3 regions of the Clostridium senegalense genome follow, and region 1 is predicted to be linked to each of the others. Evidence: predicted binding sites of a transcription regulator. Region 1 holds the regulator's gene; each other region holds the start of a gene.

The links. Region 1 encodes HrcA, which represses chaperone genes, less so after heat shock. Its sites were predicted from a motif close to TGTTAGCACTCNNNNNNNNNGAGTGCTAACA; they were not measured.
Region 2: the regulator HrcA is predicted to act here: its motif matches at 3,527-3,557, upstream of KQI36_RS05115 (co-chaperone GroES).
Region 3: the regulator HrcA is predicted to act here: its motif matches at 2,836-2,866, upstream of htpG (molecular chaperone HtpG).

The regions. Positions count from the first base shown of each region.
Region 1 covers NZ_JAHLNC010000001.1:433,173-441,788, forward strand. Annotated here, with positions in the region: gene dnaK (molecular chaperone DnaK) at 1-1,303, opposite strand, end outside; gene grpE (nucleotide exchange factor GrpE) at 1,324-1,926, opposite strand; gene hrcA (heat-inducible transcriptional repressor HrcA) at 1,933-2,967, opposite strand; gene hemW (radical SAM family heme chaperone HemW) at 3,066-4,196, opposite strand; gene lepA (translation elongation factor 4) at 4,228-6,036, opposite strand; gene KQI36_RS02195 (hypothetical protein) at 6,257-6,505, opposite strand; gene KQI36_RS02200 (stage II sporulation protein P) at 6,654-7,733, opposite strand; gene gpr (GPR endopeptidase) at 8,040-8,616, opposite strand, start outside.
Region 2 covers NZ_JAHLNC010000001.1:1,094,813-1,103,428, forward strand. Annotated here, with positions in the region: gene KQI36_RS05105 (GspE/PulE family protein) at 1-1,074, opposite strand, end outside; gene groL (chaperonin GroEL) at 1,547-3,172, opposite strand; gene KQI36_RS05115 (co-chaperone GroES) at 3,226-3,498, opposite strand; gene KQI36_RS05120 (TVP38/TMEM64 family protein) at 3,686-4,420, opposite strand; gene KQI36_RS05125 (DNA-3-methyladenine glycosylase family protein) at 4,494-5,369, opposite strand; gene KQI36_RS05130 (C-GCAxxG-C-C family (seleno)protein) at 5,723-6,130, opposite strand; gene KQI36_RS05135 (methyl-accepting chemotaxis protein) at 7,643-8,616, opposite strand, start outside.
Region 3 covers NZ_JAHLNC010000006.1:92,407-101,022, reverse strand. Annotated here, with positions in the region: gene KQI36_RS11530 (hypothetical protein) at 153-854, shown strand; gene htpG (molecular chaperone HtpG) at 920-2,791, opposite strand; gene KQI36_RS11520 (APC family permease) at 2,975-4,399, opposite strand; gene cutA (divalent cation tolerance protein CutA) at 4,822-5,157, shown strand; gene KQI36_RS11510 (YgjV family protein) at 5,299-5,538, opposite strand; gene KQI36_RS11505 (helix-turn-helix domain-containing protein) at 5,682-6,806, opposite strand; gene KQI36_RS11500 (ABC transporter ATP-binding protein) at 6,931-8,616, opposite strand, start outside.

The sequences.
Region 1 (8,616 bases):
CTATTCCTGATAAAGTAAATCTACCTAATGTTTTATTATCTGCAGCCATTTGTCTTTCACCTTGAACAACATGAATTTCAACAGATGTTTGACCATCTTGAGCTGTAGAGAATACTTGGCTCTTCTTAGTTGGTATTGTTGTATTTCTTTCTATTAATGGAGTTGCAACTCCACCTAATGTTTCTATTCCTAATGTTAATGGAGTAACATCTAATAATAGTAATCCTTCAACATCTCCTGTTAATACTCCTGCTTGAATTGCTGCTCCAACTGCAACACATTCATCTGGGTTAACTCCTTTTGATGGTTCTTTTCCTGTAAAGTTTTTAACAGCTTCTTGAACTGCTGGTATTCTTGTAGAACCTCCAACTAAAAGTATTTTGTCTATATCATTTATTGATAATTTAGCATCTGCAAGTGATTTTTTCATTGGCTCAATTGTTCTTTGAACTAAGTCATGAGTCAATTCATTGAATTTAGCTCTTGTTAAGTTTAGGTCTATATGTTTTGGACCTGTAGCATCTGCTGTTATAAATGGTAAGTTAATATTTGTTTGCATTGAAGATGATAATTCTATTTTAGCTTTTTCTGCAGCTTCTTTTAATCTTTGAAGTGCCATTTTATCATTTCTTAAATCAATACCATTTTCAGCTTTAAAACTTTCAGCTATATAGTTCATTATTTTTTCGTCGAAGTCATCTCCACCTAATTTAGTATCACCTGTTGTTGATAAAACTTCAAATACTCCGTCTCCAAGTTCTAATATTGATACGTCGAAAGTACCGCCACCTAAGTCATATACAAATATTTTTTGATTTGTATCCATTTTATCTAGACCATATGCAAGTGATGCAGCTGTTGGCTCATTGATTATTCTTTTAACATCTAAACCAGCTATTCTTCCTGCGTCTTTTGTTGCTTGTCTTTCACTATCATTAAAGTATGCTGGAACTGTTATAACTGCTTCAGTTACTTTTTCACCTAGATATGCTTCTGCATCAGCTTTTAATTTTTGAAGTACCATTGCAGATATTTCTTGTGGTGTTAAATCTTTTCCATCTATATTAACTTTATGACCTGTTCCCATATGTCTTTTTATTGATATTATAGTTTTATCTGGATTAGTTATCGCTTGTCTTTTAGCAACCTGACCTACTAATCTTTCTCCATCTTTCATAAAAGATACAACTGATGGTGTAGTTCTAGCTCCCTCAGCATTTGCTATAACAACTGGTTCTCCACCTTCCATAACTGCTACACATGAATTTGTTGTTCCTAAATCAATACCAATTACTTTTCCCATTATAAATTACCTCCTAATTGTTAGTTTGCTACTTTTACCATACTATATCTTAGTACTTTTTCACCTTTTTTGTATCCTTTTAAGAATACTTCTACTATTTGATTTGCTCCAACACTATCATTTTCTTCATGCATTACTGCATTATGATAGTTAGGATCAAATTCTCCATTTGTATCTATTTCTTCAACTTCTAATTTTTCTAAAGAAGTATTAAACTGTTTAACTGTCATTTCGATTCCTTTTCTTAAATCCTCTAAGTTAGAATCACATGATAAAGCACGTTCTAAATTATCTAAGACTTCAAACATTTCCTTTAAAACATCTTCATATGCATTTAAATATACATCTTGCTTTTCTTTTATTGTTCTTTTTCTATAATTATCGTATTCAGCAGAAATTCTTAATTGTCTTTCTTTTAACTCTTCTACTTCTTTCTTTAACTTTTCATTTTCTTCTTTTATTTTTTTTACATCTACTGGTTCAAAAGTAGTTTCTTTTTCTTTTGTATCACATTCACATTGATTTTCTGAACATTCATTTGTTTCATTCGTATGTTCATCTTTAATTTCATCTAGATTTTCATCTATATTATTCTTATTCAACTTTGCACTCCTCCATTCCATAGCTTTTTAAAACTTCTTATATATTTCTTCTATATTAAAGTTAAGCTCATCTACTAATGTATTTAAAATTCCTACTACTTTGCCATAGGGAATTCTTGTTGGACCTATAACTCCTATAGTCCCAAGTGGTATCCCATTGTAATTATAAGTAGCTGTTATAATACTACATTGCTTGGTATATTCATTAAAATTTTCTTTTCCTATACTTATCGCTAATCCATTTTCCTTATTTTGATCTAATAAATTCTTTACAAACTCATTATTATTTAAAAAATTCAAAAAATCTCTAGCTTTTTCTATATCATTATATTCTTGATAATTAAATATATTTGTTGAGCCTTTTATATATATTTTACTATTTTCTTCATTTATTAAAGTCCCATATAGTATAGGAATAATAGCATCTAAAATTTCTTCATTTCCTTTTAATTCTCTTTTAATATTTAAAAGAAACTCTAAAGAAATATCTTCAATGTTTATATCTCTTAGTTTTTCATTTAAAATATTATTTAACTTTAAAAGAGCACTGCTATCTATTGATTTTGTAATTTTAATAATATTATTTCTAATTACACCACTATTAGTTATCATAGTAGCTAAGACATTATTATTATCAACTAAAGACAGTTGAACATGTCTTAATGTACTTTTTCTAAGAGACGGAGCCTTTACTATAGATGTAAGTTTTGTAAGGTCTGATAAAATTTCAGTAGCGTTCATTATAATTCTATCTATTTCACCACAAGCCATATCAATTATAGATTCTTTAATTATAGCTTTTTCTTGTGATGTTAAATTAGATATTTTCATTAAATTATCTACATAAAGTCTATAACCTTTATCAGAGGGCTTTCTTCCTGAAGACGTGTGAAGTTGTTCTAAATATCCCATATCTTCTAAATCTGCCATCTCATTTCTAATAGTTGCAGAACTAATTCCTAAATCATATTTTTTAGCAATAGTTCTAGATCCTACAGGCTCACCACAAGTAATGTAATCATGGATAATAGCTTGTAGTATATAAATTTTTCTATCATCCATTTTCATATTATCACCTCTTTATTAGCACTCATTAACAAGGAGTGCTAATTACTACATTCTTAACATATCATTTTAATATTAATTTGTCAATACCTTTTTTACTTTTCTAATATAAATTCACACATTATACTATTTGACACTTCTATTCCTTTTTCTGTGAGGTATATTTTATTTCCATCATCATTTATCATTTTTAAATCTTTAAATCTATTAATAATTTCCCCATAAATTTCATATATATCCTTAGAAAATTTACACTGAAACTGCTTTTTGTTAATACCATCTATTTTTCTCAATCCTAAAAACATATATTCTTCAATGTCATCTTCTATTTTATTTTTTTTACTTTCTATTATTGCACTTCCATTTTCATTAATTTTTTTAATATATTTTTCTATATCACTTTCATTATAATATCTTCTTCCATCTACATAAGAATGCGAAGAACTTCCACAACCAATATAAGGTTTTAATTCCCAATACACTAAATTATGTCTACATTCTTTATTAGGTTTACAGAAATTTGAAATTTCATAATGATTATAACCGTTTTCTTTTAGTATCTCTAAAGTTTTTAAATACATTTCCCTTTCATCTTCTTCACATGGAAGTCTCAATTTATCATCTTCAAATAAACTATAAAATTTAGTATCTTCTTCTATTATTAAGCTATAGCAAGACAAATGTTCTGGGTTAAGTTTTATAACTTTTTTCAGTGTATATTCCCAATTTTCAATATCTTGATTGGGAAGTCCAAAAATTAAATCTATATTTATATTTTTATATCCACATTCTCGTGCTAATTTATAACTTTTTTCAAAATCTTCTACCGAATGTATTCTTCCTATACTTTTTAAAAGATTATCTTGATAAGCCTGAAGACCTATACTTAATCTATTAACACCCATACTTTTAAATAATTCTAATTTTTCTTTTGTGAATGTACCCGGATTTCCTTCTACTGTAAACTCAACATCAGGAGCTAAATTTAATTTCTCTATACTTTTTTTTATATATTTTAATCCATCTAAAGATAAATAGGTGGGAGTTCCCCCACCTATAAATACTGTTTTTATAATGTAATCTTTATCTATTTTATCTATTTCCATTCCTAATGCCTTAGAATACTCTAGCATTTTCCCGTCACATCCACTAAAAGAAGGAAAATCACAATAAAAGCACTTATTTTTACAAAATGGTATATGAATATATAATGATACATCTTTCATTTTGCATTCCTCCTTATAGCTTTTATTAAAATTAATCTATTTTAAGCACTGCCATGAATGCTTCTTGTGGAACTTCTACACTTCCAACTTGTCTCATTCTTTTCTTTCCTTGTTTTTGTTTCTCTAATAATTTTTTCTTTCTTGATATGTCTCCACCATAACATTTGGCAAGAACATCTTTTCTCATAGCTTTTACAGTTTCTCTTGCTATAATTTTTGAACCTACAGCTGCTTGAATTGGAATTTCAAATAACTGTCTTGGAATAATCTCTTTTAATTTTTCTGCCATATTTCTGCCTCTATGATAAGCTCTTTCTTCTGGAACTATCATTGATAAAGCATCTACAACATCTCCATTTAACATTATATCAAGTTTCACTAGTTTAGTTTCTTTATATCCTTTTAATTCATAGTCAAAAGATGCATATCCTTTAGTTCTTGATTTTAGTGCATCAAAGAAATCATATACTATCTCATTTAAAGGCATATCATAATTTATCACAACCCTTGTTTGATCAAGGTATTGCATATCTATAAATACTCCTCTTTTTTCTTGACATAATTCCATAATAGCTCCTACATAATCTGAAGGTGCTATTATAGACGCTTTCACCATAGGCTCTTCCATATAACTTATTTCTGATGCCTCTGGTAAATTTGTAGGATTAGTAATCTCTAAAAGTTCACCATTTGTTTTTGTAACTTTATAAATAACTGATGGAGCCGTTGTAATTATATCTAAATTAAATTCTCTTTCTATTCTTTCTTGAATTATTTCCATATGTAATAATCCTAAGAAACCACATCTAAATCCAAAACCTAATGCAATAGATGTTTCCGGTTCAAACGATAGTGCAGCATCATTTAACTGTAATTTTTCTAAAGCTTCTTTTAATGCTTCATATTTTGAACCATCTGCTGGATATATTCCACTAAACACCATTGGTATTGCTGGTCTATAGCCCTTCATTGGTTCTTTAGTAGGTCTATTTGCTTCTGTTATCGTATCTCCTGCTCTTGCATCTCCTACATTTTTTATAGCAGCACTTAAATACCCAACTTCTCCAGCTCTTAATTCTTTAACTGGCATTGGTGCTGGAGTAAATACTCCAACTTCTGTAACTTCACAAGTTTTATTAGTATTCATTAATTTTATTTTTGTACCTACTTTAACACTTCCATCAAAAACTCTTATATATGTAACAACACCTTTATAACTGTCATAATAAGAATCAAAAATTAATGCTTTTAATGGCGCTTCCTCATCACCAGTTGGTGCAGGTATTTTTTCTACAACTGATTCTAATACATCTTCTATATTTAATCCTGTTTTAGCTGATATTAAAGGTGCATCTTGTGCTTCTATACCTATAACATCTTCTATCTCTTGCTTTACTTCTTCCGGTCTTGCACTTGCTAAATCTATTTTATTTATTACCGGATCTATTTCTAAATCATTATCTAGTGCTAGATAACAGTTTGCAAGAGTTTGAGCTTGAATGCCTTGTGTTGCATCTACTATTAAAATCGCTCCTTCACAAGCTGCTAAACTTCTAGAAACCTCATAATTAAAGTCTACATGTCCTGGAGTATCAATTAGATTTAATATGTATTCTTTTCCATCTGCTTCTCTTTTATATACAAGTCTAGCTGCTTGAGCTTTGATTGTTATTCCTCTTTCTTTTTCTAACTCCATATTATCAAGTACTTGTGATTCCATTTCTCTTTGTGTTAATGTACCTGTTTTCTCTAGTAATCTATCTGCTAATGTAGATTTACCATGGTCTATATGGGCAACTATAGAAAAATTTCTTATATACTTTTGTCTGTCACTTTGCATGAATTTTACCCCCGTTTGTAATGGATATATAAATTTACTTTATATTATCAATTTTTTTACTACATTTAATTTTAAACATACTTTTATAAATAAATTATAATTATTCAGTTTAAATTATACCATACAACTTATTTAACTTGTCAATGCTATGTGTTAAACAACCTTAACTTTAGTTTTTTATAAATTTTATAAATTTTCTTTCTACTATCATTTTATATAATTAATTTATATTTTCTTTTATATTATTAAATATTAATTCAAAGCCATTTTGTAAATCATAAAAAAAATCGCTTTTAAACACTAATTGTTTTTCATTTAATTTTAATATTATTTTAGGCCTATCCTCATTACAAATTTCTATATTACTATTTTTTTTCACTATATCACTTGAATTTTTATTTATCATAACTGTTCCAATAATAATAGCTAACATACATAAAATTAGTATATTTTTTTCTTTTCTTCCCAAAATAGCACCTCCAATATTATAATAATTCACATTATGTATGTTTTTTATTCAAACATCAAAATGTAAAATTATATTTTAAAATTAAAATTTAAAATGCTCTATCAAAATAAATTTAACTTTTATTTTGATAGAGCATTTTATATTATTTTTATTTTGATAATCCTGCACTAATGGAATGAGCCAAATATTTCATACTAGCTTTTGCCTCATCAAGAGTATTAGTTGTAGATCCGACTTCAATTAATACTGCATTACTACTTAAATCTTGACTGTAATAAGTTATTCCTGTTGTATAAACATCATATATAGCTCTTCCTCTAAATAAGTCTGGGTATAATGTTTTAGATTCTCCTACGATGTTGTTCATTATTTCTAATTGGCTTGCATAATTTGGATTAGCCATTGCTGGCACAAACATTACCTTTGCTGTTGCTTCACCATTAATGTTTCCTGTAACATATTTTTTATCTACACCTGAATCTCTATGCAAATCTATAATCAAATCAAAGTTTCCATACTCGTTTAAATATTTTTTCATAGTTTCACGTGACTTATAATAAGCAGCATTATAATCCGGTAGGTCATGTGCAGTTGTATCATGTATAACAGTAAATCCTTGTGCTTGTAAATTTTTTGTAAGTTCTTCACCTACAGCAATTATATTTTGACTAGCATCCTTCTTACTTTGTTCTCCTGGTGAATAGGCTTCAGAAGAATGGCTATGATATATTAGTATTTTTTTATTTGCATTTTGGGCAGCGTTATTTTTTGGAACGGCACTTACTTCATTTTTATTTATATCACCTTCACCTAAATTAAAAGCGCTTATTTTATAGTCTTCTGCTTTTACCTGTTTTACTTGATTTTTATCAAAAAAGCCTAATTCTCCTTTAATAAGTTCTAAAATACTAAAAGATGATATACCTTTATCCTCTTCTCTTAGCATATTATTAGATGAAACACTTACGGTTGCCATACTATTATTTATAGCCTTTAAATATAAAGTTGTCTTTATACCATCACTACCATGACCCTCATATATAATAAAACTTTTAGGTAAAATTATCAGTAATGTAGCTACTAAAATTATAATTATAAATTTCATATATTTAAAATTCAATTTAACATTTTTCACATTTCCATATGATTTGCTACTAACATATCTTGAACTATATCTTGGGTTATACCTTGGATTATATCTTTTATATTTCTCCCTATTGTATCTCATTTCACCCTCCTGTTATTTGTATAAAATTTATATATAAAGATTATCTTTTATAATATTTAAATTTGTTTTCAAATTATTTAATTGAAAAAACTACTTCAACTCCGTAAAAATCTAAAATAATTATTATATTTTGTATTAAATTATTTTATTTAGATAACCTTTATAATCGCATAACTTGTCCTAAGTAACATTCCTTCTTTGTTTCAATCACTATAATATATGTTTAAGTTCTTTAAAATATAACAGCATAAAAAATCTGCCTTGAATAAAATTTACTTTTTATTTCAAAGCAGATTTTTAATATTTTTAATTTAAATATCTATCAATATCCTCTAATGTTAAAGCTGGCTGTAATGCTATATTTATACCATTGGCTATAATTTTTGATAGACAGTCCACTACCATATCTATATCTTTAGGTGTAACAACCATAGTCGCCATTTTTTCACCTAAAACTTGACCTATTAACACTTCTTTTTCATCTCTATCTAATGAATTCAAACTATTATAAAATTCACTACCACTTTTAGCTTCTTTCATTAAATCTTCTATTACTAATTCTATAGTATCATTAGCTAATGTTGCTGCATCTACAACTGTAGGAACACCTATAGCTATTACAGGAACACCTAATTCTTTTTCATTTAATGCCATTCTATTATTTCCTATTCCCGCACCTGGTGATATACCTGTATTTCCAATTTGTATTGTCCTATTAACTCTTTGAGTTTTTCTTGACGCTAAAGCATCTATACATATTACTACATTAGGTTTAACCCTATCTACAACACCTTTTACTATTTCACTAGTTTCTACACCTGTAATTCCAAGAACGCCTGGCGCTATAGCAGAAACTGGTATTATACCTTCATCTATACTATCA
Region 2 (8,616 bases), 660 kb from region 1:
AAGACCTGTTTTGTAATTAACATTTACTTGATTTATTCCTTCTATAGAAAATTCCACTGGATCTTCTATTGTAATTATGTTTCTACTTTCATCATTTAACTCTTTCAATATAGAATAAAGAGTGGTTGATTTACCACTTCCTGTAGGGCCTGTTGAAAGAATTATTCCATGTGGTTTTGAAATTATTCTTTTTAATTTTTCTTCATCACTTTTATCTAATCCTAAATTATTTCTTGATATATTATTAGCACTTTTATCTAAAACTCTTATAACAATCTTCTCTCCATTTACAGTTGGAAGAGTTGACACTCTAAGGTCAATGTCTACACCATTAACTTTAGTTAATATACGACCATCTTGTGGCACTCTCTTTTTTGCAATATCTAAAGATGAAAGTATTTTAATTCTAGCAACTATTGCATTTAAATCCTTTTTTTCTAAGGACATTATTTCCTTTAACTGCCCATCTAGTCTAAATCTAACTTTTACCCTACCTTCTAATGGTTCTATATGAATATCTGATGCCTTAGCATTTATAGCATTTTCAATAATCCAATTAACAGTTTTAACTATAGGCGAATCCATAATTTCACTATTGAATAAATCAACGTCTCCTTTACTACTAGAACTGTATTCCACTATATTGCTATAAACCTTATTTATAGCTCTTTCAACTTCACTTTTAGGAGAGCTTAAAAGTCGTACCTCTTTTCCTGTTATTATTTTAATATCTTCTATTGCAAATATATTAAGTGGGTCTGAAGTAGCTGCAATAATTTCTGTTTCATCTGCATCTATAGCTATCACATTATATTTTTTAGCTATATTTTCAGGAATTATAGACACTATCTTTTCTTCAAGATTAATAGAATCTAAGTAAACTCTTTCTATACCTAATTGCTTTTCTAAAATATTAAATATCTCATCTTCAGATATTGCTCCAATTTCAACTAATATTTCACCTAACTTTTTCTTCTCTGTTTTTTGATTATTCAGTGCAACTTGTAATTGATTTTTAGTTATTTTATTTTCATCTAATAATAAATCTCCTAACCTTCTTTTCTTAATACCCATCATCACACGTCCTTATATCTATATACAATGTTTTATTTTCGGTAAAAACCCTAATAAAATAATTATTTGCATTAATAAAAAATAACCCACTCTAATAAATTAAACATTTTAGCTAAACTAAATTTAATGTTTAATTTGGAGTGGGTTCACTATTAGCTCCTCTTATTAAAAGTGACCAAGTAATAATAAGAATCTTAGCTTCCAAATCCTTAATTCAAAATCATTTTCTACTTATATACTATTACACACCTATTATAAATTTTACTGTTTTTTGAAAAAAATACTTTAAATTGTATTTAGATTCTAAGATTAAATTATCATATTTTCTTATAAACCTCAATAAGGTATATAAAAAGAAATAAGTAGTCAAATATTGATGAGAATATCATCTTATTATTTATTTGATTATGTGTAACTGAAAAAAATAGAAGTTGCTAAAAAGCAACTTCTATTTTTGTATTTTAAATTTATATTAGTACATTCCGCCCATGCCCATATCTGGAGCCATTGGAGCTGGACTATTTTTTTCTGGTAAATCTACAACTGCAGCTTCTGTTGTTAAGAATGTTGAAGCTACTGATGCAGCATTTTGAAGTGCACTTCTTGCAACTTTAGTTGGATCAACTATTCCAGCTTTTATCATATCTACAAATTCGCCTCTTAATGCATCGTATCCTATTTCTGGTGCAGACATTTTTACTTTTTCAGCTATTACAGCACCTTCTTGACCTGCATTTATAGCTATTTGTTTTATTGGTTCTTCTAATGATTTTCTTATTATATTTATACCAACTTGAACATCTTCTATATCTGATGTTAAATTTTCTATAACTGGTATTATATTAGCATAAGCTGTTCCACCACCAACTATAATTCCTTCTTCAACTGCAGCTTTTGTTGCAGCTAAAGCATCCTCTATTCTTAATTTCTTTTCTTTAAGTTCTGTTTCTGTTGCAGCACCAACTTTAATTACAGCAACTCCACCTGCAAGTTTTGCAAGTCTTTCACTTAATTTTTCTTTATCAAAATCTGAAGTTGTTTCTTCTATTTGAGCTTTAATTTGATTTACTCTCTTAGCTATATCTTCTTTAAAGCCTTTTCCATTAACAACTGTTGTATTTTCTTTACAAATCTTAACGCTTTCAGCTCTTCCTAACATTTCTATTGAAGCATCTTTTAATTCATATCCAAGTTCTTCACTTATAACTGTTCCACCAGTAAGTATAGCTATATCTTGAAGCATTTCTTTTCTTCTATCACCAAATCCTGGAGCTTTTACAGCTACACAAGTAAATGTTCCTCTTAATTTATTAACTACTAATGTTGCTAAAGCTTCACCTTCTACATCTTCAGCAATGATTAATAATTTTTTTCCTTGTTGAACAACTTGCTCTAAAACTGGAAGTATTTCTTGTAAATTTGTTATTTTTTTATCTGTTATTAAAATGTATGGATCTTCTAAGTTAGCTTCCATTTTATCTGTATCTGTTACCATGTAAGCACTTAAATATCCTCTATCAAATTGCATTCCTTCAACTACATCAAGCTCTGTTCCCATTGATTTAGATTCTTCAACAGTTATAACGCCTTCGTTTCCTACTCTTTCCATAGCATCAGATATTAATTTTCCGATTTCTTCATCTGCTGCAGATATAGCTGCAACTCTAGCTATGTCTTCTTTACCGCTTATTGGCTTAGAATATTTTTTTATTTCTTCAACTGCAACATTTACAGCCATTTTTATTCCATTTCTTATTAACATTGGATTTGCTCCAGCAGTTACATTTTTTAAACCTTCTCTTATAATTGCTTGAGCTAATAATGTAGCTGTTGTTGTACCGTCACCTGCTACATCATTTGTTTTTGTTGAAACTTCTTTTACAAGTTGTGCTCCCATATTTTCAAAAGCATCTTCAAGTTCAATTTCTCTTGCTATAGTAACACCATCGTTTGTTATAAGTGGTGCTCCAAATTTCTTATCTAAAACAACGTTTCTTCCTTTTGGTCCAAGTGTAACTTTAACTGTATCTGCTAATATATCCACACCTCTTTGCATAGATCTTCTAGCTTCTTCACTAAATAAAATTGTCTTAGCCATTTTAAAACCCTCCAATTACTAATTTATTTCTACTTTTTATATTCACTATATTACTATTCGATTATTGCTAGTATTTCTTCTTGTTTAAGTATTATATATTCTTGTCCTTCATGCTTTATTTCATTTCCAGCATATTTAGAAAATAGTACTCTATCTCCTACATTAAGCTCCATTCTAGCATCAGCAAGGCCAGGTCCTACTGCAACAACCTCTGCCTCTTGTGGCTTTTCCTTTGATGCTGCTGTTAAAACTATACCGCTCTTAGTTACCTCTTCAGCTGCTACTCTTTTAATTACTACTCTATCACCAAGTGGTTTTATTGCCATAACTATGACCTCCTAAAATTTTTTATTTTATTAGCACTCTCTTTTGCAGAGTGCTAATCATATTATTATAATAAATAAACAACACTTTAATTTCAAACTTTCTTTCCTTATTAAAAGCCGTATTTATCATCAATTAGCTTTATTTTACTTTTATTTTCTTCCATTTTCTCATATTTACCTTATTATTTTATTTTTTGTGAAATTTTGAACTTTTTTTATTTTTTATTTTATGAAATTTATTAAGAAGATCTTTTCCTTTTAACACTCCAAAAATAAAAAAAACTAAAGAAACTATAGCTATAATAGTCAATGTAACGTAATTTCTCTCACCAATTCCATTTCCAAATAATGCAGATACTATAATCCATGGAAGTCTACCTAATGTAGAATATATCAAGAACTCTAAAAAATCTATATCTGAAACACCACATAAGTATACCAAAATATCTTTAGGAATTCCTGGTATAAGATATACAAAAAATATTACTAGTTTATTACTTCCCCTAGTTAATATTTTTTTAAACAATTTTAAATCCCTTTTTTCTATCATCTTTTGTACTTGTTCTCTCATTAGATATCTCGCTATTAAATATCCTATTGCACTACCTAATGCTATTCCTACTACAGATAATAAAGAACCTTTAATTGGTCCATAAATATATCCACCTACAATTTGAACTACTTCTCCTGGTATGAAAAAGAATACAACTTGTATAACTTGTAAAGCTATAAAAATTAAAAAGCTATATGCACCGTATGACAATATAACATTTTTTATATTATCCGGATCTTTAAATGCAGAGGCATATTTGGAAAAATATTCATATCCAACAATTATTGTTATAATGGTAAACACAGCAAAAAATAAGTGAACACCATATTTTTTTAAAAAGTTTTCAATTTTTCTGCTAATAATCTCCACCACCAATCTTTAGTATAGGTTTCTAATTTTGAATTTTCATTTATATAAGGTTCCAATTTGACTTTTAAAATTTCTATATTATTTTATTTTCTCTTGCATAGAAAAACAAATATTGTTGAGCAAAACCAGCTAAATTTCCAAATTTATCTCTTGCAAACATTCTTATTTTCGGCAATGATACATCTGGTGCAACATAAAAATGTTGCATTGCTCTTTTAACCCATACATCTACAGGAAATGATGAGTATTTTTGCATAGAGAATAGCATTATGCAATCTGCAACCTTAGGCCCAACACCATTAAACTGTTTTAACCCTTCATGACATTCATCATCATCCATTGATTTTATTTCTTCTAAATTGTAAACATTATTATAAACTTTATCTACAGAATCCACTATGTATTTAGCTCTAAAACCAACACCCATTTCTTCTATTTCTTCTTGTGAAGCTTCTATAAGTCTATCTACTGATGGAAAAGAATAATACTTTTCGCCTTTATACTCTAATTCATTTCCATATTTTTTGCTTATGTTATTTATAGCTCTTTTAATCATTGGTATTCTATTATTGGCTGATACTATAAATGAAATTAATATTTCAAAAGGCTCTTGCTTTAATATTCTTATACCTTCTCCAAAAGCAACAGCTGTATCCAATATTGGATCTTTTTTAAGTTCTTCTTTTATTTTTGAATAATTTCTTTTTAAATCAAAATACTCACACCAAATTTCATTAAAATCCTTTAGATTAGAGTTATGTATAATAACATTATTGCCTTCTTTTTCTATTTCAATAACCTTATTATAAGCAACTCCTATATAAGTATTATCTTTTGTTTTATTCCACCTAAAGCACTGACCACAATCAAATATATCCTTAAGTTCAAAGTTTTCAACATCCTTTAATACAATTTTATTATCAAATTCTAAAACTTCTTTAAAATCCACAAAATCACCTCTTCCACAAATATAGGTATGCACCTGAAAGTATTACTTTATTCATTGAACTTTAATCTTTTATTTTTTAATGTTCTCTTGTAATTAAGCAACTTTCCATAAAAATATCATTCTTGTATTAAAATCTTTAAACTAATTGAAATTTAATATAAAAATCTCTAACATATAAAATTGAAATTATTTATTATAAAATTCAATTCATAAATCAAATTTGAAAAACATCTAAAAAAGTTGATAATATTTTAAATTTTGATATCAATTAAGATATGAACATTCTTAATTGATATCAAAATTTTTATGTATAAGTTAATATTAGGTATTATATACCCTGTAATATGTAATTTTTACTCTTCTTTATTTTGATTAACTATTTTATCTAATATTTCTGCGCCTTTAAACACAATGTCTGCACATCTTTTTTCATCATCTCTATATCTATTTTTTAGTCTTGCACAACTTTCTGTTTTTAATTCACTTACAAAAGTATCTATAAACTCTTGAGTTAACAGCTTAATCCTATCGCTTTCATGTGCTTTTTCCTTTGTAAACATAATTCCAAGTACTGCTATAGAACCTGTAATTACTCCACAAGTGCTTTCTACAGCCATTCCACCACCAAAAGCAGCCATAGTTTTAAGAGTTTGATGTGAAAGATTTAAACCATATTCCTCATTTGCTGCATATATAATTGTTTCTGCACAATTTAAATCATATTCTTTGTCATAATATTTTTTAACTGTATCTACTAACATAAAAAACACTCCTTCACCACAAAACTAAATTATTTTTGCAATTTCTATAAAAGTTTTGCATTTATATATTCATTATTATAACCTATGTAAAATCTTTAAATAAGACCTATGAAAAAAATAATAGACCATATTAACAAATAATAAAAATTTATTTATCTATTATTTAATTTAATATGATTAATATATTATGGAAAGTTATAGGGAAACAAGCTCCAATTTAAATTTATCCAATAACTTTAAAATATTTTTATATAAAATGTAGTGTTAAATTCTAAATGATTCAGAGCATGTCTCACTATTTTAGGTATCCAAGTTTTGAAATAAATAAATTTAAGAGTCAACTTGGAACCCTATACTTAATTACAAGAAAACACTACGATTTTGCGTATACATATTATATTATCATAAATTATGAACATTAAGTGAATAGTTATGGGACTTTTTCAGTTAAGAGTTATGGGAATCTTTAGTTAAGAGTTAAAAGTGAATAGTTAACAGTTATGGTCATTACTATTCGCTATGCTCCTAGTAATACTAAACGTACTTTTTTAATCTACAAAAGTAAAACTCCTAAGTAAGTAATCACCCAAAGTTCTACCTCCATCACAAGAGGGACAGACGCGTAGTTGGCTACTTTACTATACTTTTGGATAGATGCTTCTATTAATTTTAGCTTATCTACAATACTGCTCGAAGTCGGTCCCAAACACCTAAACAAGCAATTACTACTAGTGTTGGCTCCATCGCAAATGGGACTTTTTCAGTTAAGAGTTAAGAGTGAATAGTTAATAGTTGTGGTTATTACTACTCACTTCGTTCATAGTAATGCTAAACGTACTTTTTTATAAATTTGCAAAGCAAATTATATTAATAGATTAAAAAGAAAGTGGTTACCACTTTCATCCTGAATTCTTAACTGTTAACTCTTAACTATTAACTATCTAAAGCTCTCTCAAACTCAAATTTTACTCCCTCTAATTCAATGAAACTGGTAATCCAGTTTCTTCCTCAACTATTAACTGTTACCTCTTAACTATATTAAGGACCGGCTTTGGTTACTTTAGATTTTATTGATAATCTTTCGATTTCACTGTGAAAATAACTTAAGGAAATTATACTTCGGTACGCCTGTCCTTCTTGTTACGGCTGTATATTTTGATTTTAACTTTAGTTAGTTTAACCTCTCAAACTCAAATTTTACTTCCCCTAATCTAAAGAAACTGGCAGTCCAGTTTCCTCCACCATTGTCAATTGTCCTTTGTCCATTGTCAATTTCTTTAAACTTCTTAACTATTTAAGGGACTGGCTAACTTTTTTATGTATGGTAACTAAATTCAAAGAGCTACTCTCTATTTTATGTAATTAAACCATTCGTGCCTGTCCCATTTGTTATGGCTGTACCTTTTGATTTTACCTTTAGTTAGGTTAGCTTTTCAAACTCAAATTTTACTCCTTCTAATTCAAAAGAAACTGGTAATCCAGTTTCTTCATTAACTTTTAACTAATTAAACTTTAGTTTTCTTCTAATTTAAATATCTCCATTTTCTTATTAAGCTCAATAGATAGATTTAATAGTTTTTCCGCTGCATTAGTAACCTCTTCACTTGAACTATTAAATTCTTCTGTTGATGCAGATATTTCTTCAGTTGTTGCTGAAATCTCTTCTGATATTGCTGTAGCATTATCAAGTCTGTCTGCAATAACTTCCCCTTCTTTATTTATATCTCCTGAACTTTCACTTACCATCTCTATTTTAGGAATTGTTTCTTTTATATTTAATGATATAGTTTCAAAAGACTTAATTGCCTTATCAACATTGCCTCTTTCACCTTCTATATCCTTTTGCATCTCTTCTGTATTAACATATATCTTATTACTTTCTTCTAATACAGTTTCAATAACTTTAGTAATTTCTACTACTGACTCTTTACTTTTCTCTGCAAGTTTTCTTATTTCATCTGCTACAACTGAAAATCCTTGTCCTGCTTCACCTGCTCTAGCAGCCTCTATTGCTGCATTTAGTGCTAATAAATTGGTTTGCCCAGCTATAGCATTTATTACTGTAGTTATTTCATTTACCGATTTTATTTTCGTATTCATACTGTAAATAATTTCTGTAAATCCTTTAAAGTTTTCATTAAACTTTTCTATAGACTTAATTAAATCTTTCATATCCTTATTGCTCTCATCAGCATTTTCACCTATTAACATAGCCATTTCACTTATATTTTCAATAGCATTATCCATTTCAACAATTTTTCCTGAAAAATTATTCATAGATTCATTTATTAATGACAAGTGACTACTTTGCTCATCATTACCCTTAGCTGCTTCTTGAACTGCATAAACTATATTAGATGAACCAGCTAAAAGATTATTTGATGTATCTTTAAGAACTAACGCTTGTTCATTAATTACCTTTGAATTAGCCTTAACAGATTTTATTAATTCCGCCATAGAAATTTTACTTTCTTTTATTGATCTAT
Region 3 (8,616 bases), on a different contig from region 1:
TTTCACTTTTTTCAATATTATTACATATAAAAATAATTTTTTAACTTGTATTCCTTAATTTTAATTTTCACATATTATATACAAAACAAATTAAAAACACTTTGTATATTTTTCTATAAAAGTGAAATTATAATTTAAAGGATGTGATTAATTTGAAAAATAAAAAATCTTTAGTTTCACTTATATGTATATTTAGTATTTTACTTGTTGGTTGTAATATAAATAATAATCCTTCAAACAATATAAATAACAATACCCCTATATCTTCATCTAATACAAATAATTCTACTAGCAATAAACATTCGTATTTAGATGATTATAAACAATATTTTTATACTAAAAATACTCCTATAGCTTATACTGGTTCTGCTGAAACAGGACATAAAATAACTTTTAATAACATTGAATCCGTTAACGACTATGCACTATACACTTATGATGGGCTTATGAATGATGGTTATGGTCAAGATATTAGAGGAAAAAGAACTTTTACGGCAAAATACAAAGTTACCAATGATATGGTTATAGAATCTATTAATAATAATGATTATATTTCTAAAAATAAAGATACATTACATTCTTTTATTAAAGACTTTATAGTTTTAAAAGGTGAAATTAAAAAAGATAATTCATGGACACAAAAAACAATTATAGACGGAGTTGAATATGAAGCTATAACCACAATAACAGAAAAAAATGATACTTCTTTCACAACTGAAACTGTTATAAAAGATCTTAGCTTTGAAAATGGAAAGTATTATACAGAAACTAGAACTTATGAATTAAGTAAAGGATTAATATATTTTAGTTATCTAAATAATCCTTATTTAGAAATAAGCTATTCTTTAATCTAGCATAAATAGGACCATATAGTCAGTTATATAAATGTAACTTCTATATGGTCCTATCTTATTATCTCTTATTTCATTATTTTACATATATTATTTGTAAATTCTACTGGATCACTTATTGATAATCCTTCTATAAGTAAAGCTTGATTATATAATAAATCAGTATATAGTTTAAACTTTTCTTCATCTTTTTCATGTGCATCTTTTAGCGCATCAAACACTTCATGGTTTATATTTATTTCTAATACTTTATCTGCCTTTAAACTTGGATTATTTGGCATAGCACTTAATACCTTTTCCATTTCTATTGAAAGTTCCCCTTCATTAGATAAGCATACAGGATGTTTTTTTAATTTTTTAGATGCCTTAACTTCTTTAACCTTATCTTTTAATAATTCTTTCATACTTTCAAATAATTTATTATCTTCATCACTTGTTTTTACTTCATTTTCTTCAGTATCTATTCCTAAATCACTACTTGATACTGATTTAAATTCCTTTTCTTTATAATTTGCAAGCATTTTTATTGCAAATTCATCTACATCATCTATAAAGTATAATATTTCATATCCTTTATCTAATAATACTTCTGTTTGAGGAAGCTTTTCTATTCTTTCATATGATTCTCCAGATGCATAATAAATATATTTTTGTTCTTCTTTCATTCTAGAAACATATTCATCTAAAGTAACAAGTTTCTTTTCTTTAGATGAATAGAACATTAATAAATCTTGTAACACATCTTTATTTGCTCCAAAATCACTATATACACCATATTTTAATTGTGATCCAAAAGCTTTATAGAACTCTTCATACTTTTCTCTTTCATTTTTTAATAGACCTTCTAATTCATTTTTTATCTTAGTTTTTATGTTCTTAGCTATAAGTTTTAATTGTCTATCATGTTGTAAAATTTCTCTTGATATATTAAGTGAAAAATCTTCTGAATCTACTATTCCTTTAACAAAACTAAAATAATCTGGAAGTAAATCTGCACATTTCTCCATTATCATTACGCCGCTTGAATATAATTCTAAACCTTTTTCATAATCCTTAGTGTAAAAATCAAATGGTGCTTTTTCTGGTATATATAAAATTGAATTGTAACTTACCATACCATCAACACTTATATGAATATGTTTTAGTGGCTTATCAAATCCAAAATGTTTTTCAACATAAAAGTTATCATAATCTTCATCCTTAAGTTCTCTTTTGTTTTTTCTCCAAATAGGAACCATACTATTTATAACTTCTTCTTCTTTATACTCTTCATATTCACTTTCACTACCCTCTTTAAGTTTGCTCTTAGTTACATCCATTTTTATTGGGTATCTTATAAAATCAGAGTATTTTTTAATTATTGATTTTAATCTATATTCATCTAAATATTCATCAAAATTTTCATCTTCTGTATTATCTTTAATAGTTAATAAAATTTCTGTACCAATTGAATCTTTTTCACAAGCCTCAATTGTATAACCGTCAGCCCCTTTAGATTGCCATTTATAAGCTTTATCACTTCCAAATGCTTTACTTATAACAGTAACTTCCTTTGCAACTAAGAATGCTGAATAGAATCCAACTCCAAACTGACCTATTATATCATGGCCATCTTCAACTTCATTTTCTTTCTTAAATTGTAATGAACCACTTTTAGCTATAACACCTAAGTTATTTTCTAGTTCATCTTTTGTCATACCTATACCAGTATCACAGATTTTTAAAGTCCTACTTTCTTTATCAGGAATTATATTTATATAATAATTATCTTTCTCAAAAGTTAATGAATCATCAGTTAATGCCTTATAATAAATTTTATCGATAGCATCACTTGAATTAGAAATTAATTCTCTTAAAAAAATTTCTCTATGAGTATAAATTGAATTTATCATAATGTCTAAAAGTCTTTTAGACTCTGCCTTAAATTGTTTTGTTTCCAAAATAAACATCTCCTTTCATTACTTAATTTTTAATATACCACTTTTATTAGCACTTATCAATAGTGAGTGCTAACATTTTATTATATTTTGCAAAATTCTAAATTTAAAATAGGTTCTATAATGTTTACTTATAGAACCTACCTTGTATCATTCTTTATTTTACGTCTTTAAAACTCCTGTATTTTATGCGACAGTATCTTTATCTATGCTTTCATTATTTTTAGCTAAAATAGGCATTATTAATCCTAATCCTATTAATACAAATGGTGTAACAATATTTAATACTAATTGAAATTTATCTTCAGAATACATTCCTCCAATACATGCAAAAGCAGTAAATGCAAAGCACCATGCACCAAATATAATACCTACCATTCTATTTTTCACAAATTTATATTGTGGATTGAATTTTTCTCCAGCTTTTTTAAGAGCTATATATGCTGCAAATACCCATAAATAACGAAGTGGCATACATACAGCATTTAATTTAACTAACCATTTAACTAATACATCTACATTTCCAATTCCAAAAATAGGAACTATAATTAATATGGATACAATAACAAAAATAAGCTTGTGTCCATTAGTATACGCCCCATTTTTATTTTGTTTAAACATTACTTCTGGAATAAATCTTCTATCTGCACCATCAAGAAGCATACGCAATGGTGCGTCTATTGATAATATTAAAACTGCAAATTGTCCAATCATGTTAGTAATTGCATATATAATTACAAATAAATTTCCTAAATGATAATACTGACCTAATTTTTGAAATGCATAATATGCACCATTAGTCATTAAGTCTTTAGGAACATTATTTGAATCAAACATCATTCCAAGTGAAATGGTACCTAAAATTGCACATACAGCAACCATAATAGCAAGTGAAATCATCCCTTTTGAAAATCCTGTTTCAGGATTCTTCATTTTATTTACATATGGTGAAATTTTTTCACATCCACCAACAGCAAAAACTAAAATAGAAAGACTAGTGAAAAATTTCGCATCAAAAGTTGGCATAAATGTTTTTAATGACCAATCTATAGAATATAATTTAGCATCTGTAATAGCTGGAGCAGCTGTCATTAAAAGAATAAATAAAATTGACATTATAAACATAGATGTTCCTGCAAATGCTGCTAACTTCTTTAGTATGTTTAATCCCTTTGATGCAATATACATACCAATTACAAATATTACTAAACAACTTAATTGTAAAATCTTTGGCTTCATACTACTTACTCTGTTATCTTGAAAAATTGCCCAACTTGTAGCAATTACAAAGCCTGATGGTTTTTGTGAAATATATGGCATATGGACTACCCAATATGTCCAACCTGCATAGTAAGCAAGTTTTGGACCTATAGTTTCATGGATCCAAGAACTAACACCACCACCACAATCTTTAAAAGCAGAACCTAACTCACCTACCATTAAAGCATAAGGGACGAAATAAATTCCAAAAATCAAAATCCAAGATATAATTGCTTTAAGTCCACCATATTCAGAAAATCCATTAATAACATTTCCAAATCCCCACACTGTTGAAAATGCCATAAATGCTAATGTATACCACATAATTTGTTTATCTTTATTTTCTGACATAACTTATCCCCCTTTTATTATTAATAAATTTAACTACATTGTAACATAGTTAATTGAATATTCACATAATTTTTATTCGTTTTTATTTTTCATTTTTCTGCAGCAATTTCATTATTGTGCTATTTTGTATCATTTATTACATTTTTATTTGACATATACATTAATAATTTTTATAGTTACATTCAATTTTATATTTTAAATATGATTAATCTATAATTTTTTTAAATTTTTTAAAAAATAATTATAAATATAATTTTAATACATAAAATATTTATATATAATTATTTTTAAAGCAATATTTTACTAATTAATTATATATTAAAGGAGGAGTTCTATTGGAACTTTATTGGCTGCCTATTAAAGTATCGAAAATATAAATATTTCTTAACTTTAATAATTAATGAAAGGACAATTATACTATGATAGAATTTGATTTTTTAAAAATAGAAACATTTATACCTGAGGAATATGTACATAAATTAAGAATGTCATTAAATAATATTAATGCCCTCACTGTAGGTGGAAATTATGATAATTGTATGGTTGTTTCAAAAGTCACTAGTTTTTGGCGTCCATTAAAAGGAGCCCATCCTTTTAATGGAACTATAGATAAACTATGTGAAATGGAAGAACTTAAAGTTGAATTTTGTTGCAATAATACTTTATTAGAAGATGTTATATCTACAATAAAAAATGTTCATCCTTATGAAGTTCCTGTTATAAATATAATTCCTGTAATAAATCCCTTCAAAATATAATAAGAACAATATATCAAATTATTAATTTAGATAATTTGCTATATTGTTCTTTTCATTCTTAATGTTTTTTTAATATATTTAAATTTTTTAATATTAAAATAATCATATAAAAACTTTAATTATTATCTTTAAATTTATTTTTTATTTTAAATCTTTATTATCTAAATAAATTCTATATAAATTCCAAAAATTTATTAAGATTATAGCACCATTTGTAACTATAACTGGATATGCCCTTATCACAAAACCATAAACAACAAACAGTATACAACCAATTGTATTAAATATTCTAAGTTTAATAATAGATGTCATAAGTAATGATATAGCAATAAATAATGATGCTGCATATCCAACCCATTCAATCATTGGAATTTCAAGCATAATATCACTCTCTCCTAAATTAGTTTATTTTAATTTAGGTTTTGATATTTTAACATAATTTATTCTTTTTTACTCTATTAATAAAATTATTTCTTTAAAAGTATCTCATTAAACATTAAAATGTATATTATATTTTTTATAAGTTATCTAAATTCCTTTAAAGATTTTTCCTCTAATACTTGTAATTCTTTAACTATATTTTTAAAATCATTACTTTCTCTAATCAGATCAAATTCTTCATGTTCAAAAATCTTGAAAATATTTTCGTATAAATTCATTGTTATAGTTCTTTCACTAGTTTTCATTTCATTAAAACACCAAAAGTTACTAAATTTTTTCATATTATTTATATCATTGTATTTTATATCTTCAACCATTTCATAAAGCATTTTTACAGCTTTTTTATCCTCTTTAAAATTTAAATATACCTCTGCAAGATTTAAATATTCTATATGTAATCCTAATATAGAACTTTCTTTAGGCAAAATCATTCTTTTTAGATCTATAGACAAATTGTAATATCTTTCCATTATTTTTAATCTATCTTTACTTTTACTCTCATTATAATATGAATTAGCTAACCCCATACATATCATAGTTATATTATTTATATCCTTGAATAAATTACTTTGAAGCAATTCCCTAGCTTTCTTAAATTCCTTTTTCCTAATGTATATACTTGATAATACAATGTCAGTATCTAATTGACTTTTTTTTATTTTTTCTAATGCCTCTATAGCCTTATCCTCTTCTCCAACTATAGAATAAGCAGCTCCTAATTGAAATAAAGATTGTTCAATTAAATCTATATCATTACAATTTTTAGCTATATCCTCAAATAATTTAATAGCATACCATATCATGCTCATAGATTTTTCTTCATCATTGCTTTTCCACGAATACACATTAAATAATGCACCTATTTTTAGTTTTAAATCATAACTTATAGGATATTTTAAAACATATTCCTTACTTTTTTCTATAGCACTTTTTATATTACCTTTACTAAATAACACTTCACATTCTTTAAATATATTCATTACTTCTTTATTGGAAAGTTTAATTTTAAAATTAAATAGTTCATCCATAGAAATATTAAAAAATGTTGCAATAACAGGTAATATTGTTATATCTGGGTATGAAATACCACTTTCCCATTTTGATACTGCTGCTGTAGATACTCCTATAAATGTTCCTAATTGGTCTTGAGTAATTCCTTTTTCTTTTCTTAGATTATAAATAACTTCCCCTATTGATAATTTATTCATTAATCATCACTCCATATATAAAATTTGTAAGACCTTACGACTTTAGTATAATTCATACCTATAAGTTAACCAATGGAGTGCCAGTTAAATTTTATATTTAAAATTTAACTTATAGTAAAAAACATTATATGTTATCTTCTTTTTTTAATTGTTTAGAATACATATCATAATAAACTCCTTTTTTATCAATAAGTTCATTATGATTTCCTTTTTCTTTTATTTGTCCATCATCTACTACCATTATAGTATCTGCATCTCTAATAGTACTAAGCCTATGTGCAATTATAAAACTAGTTCTTCCTTTCATAAGTTTTAACATTGCCTCTTGTATATTTAGCTCCGTACGGGTATCAACACTGCTTGTAGCCTCATCTAAAATTAATATATCTGGGTCAGACAAAATCGCTCTTGCTATAGATAACAGTTGCCTTTGCCCCTGGCTTAAGTTACTTCCACCATCTAAAAGAACTGTTTCATAACCTTTCTGCATACGTCTAATAAATACATCTGCATTTGCCATGATTGCAGCTTTCTCTACTTCTTCATCTGTTGCCTCTAGCCTTCCATATCTTATATTTTCCATTATCGTACCAGAAAAAAGATATGTATCTTGTAATACTATACCAAAGCATTTTCTTAAATTATCTCTTTTATAATCTCTTATATCAACACCATCTATTAGAATTTTCCCCTTTGATACATCATAAAATCTTGCTAATAAATTTACAATTGTAGTTTTTCCAGCTCCTGTTGGCCCTACTAATGCAATATTGCTTCCTGCCTTAACATGAAAACTTACATCTTTAAGTATTAGTACATCTTCTCTATATCCAAAAGAAACATTTTCAAAAATTACATTTCCTTTTAAATTGCTAATTTCTCTTGCATTTAACCTATCTTTATCCTCTTCATTTTCATCCAAAACTTCAAATACCCTTTCTGCCCCAGCTACAGCAGATTGTAATGTATTAAAAATATTTGCCAAATCATTTAATGGTCTTGTAAATTGTCGAGAATAACTTAAAAAACTTGCAATTATCCCCACTGTAATCATATTTCTAACTGCAAGAATACCACCAACACCAGCAACTACAGCAAACCCTATATTATTAATTACGTTCATAAGTGGCATAATAAATCCTGACAAGATTTGAGCTTTTATACCTACATTACAAAGTTTATTGTTTATACTATAAAACTCTTCAACAACCTTTTCTTCATAGTTAAAGGCCTTAACTACAAAAATTCCTGATATAGATTCTTCAATCATTCCATTAAGCTTACCAAGTTCTACTTGTTGCTCTTTAAATAAAAATTTTGTTCTTTTAGCAATAGTTTTCGTAAGTAAAAAAACTAGTGGTATAGTTATAATACTAGCTAATGTAAGCCATTTACTTAAAGTTAACATCATTATTAAAGAACCTACTATAGAAATTACTCCTGACATTAATTGAATTGTAGATTGTGAAATAGTGGTACTTACATTGTCAATATCATTAGAAAGCCTACTCATAATGTCTCCATTACTATTAGTGTCAAAAAATGATATCGGTAACTTTTGAAGCTTTTTAAAAAGATCATTCCTTAAGTTTTTTACAATTTTTTGAGATATACCTGCTATAAAATATCCTTGTAAGAAATTCAATATTCCATCAACAATATATGAACAAATTAATACAATTACTATTATTTCCAACATTTTTAAATTTACTAAACCATTTCCAAAGGACATAATATCTATTGAACGACCGATTAGATAAGGTACTGCTAATGATATTAATGAAGTAATTATTATAAAAATAAATACTAA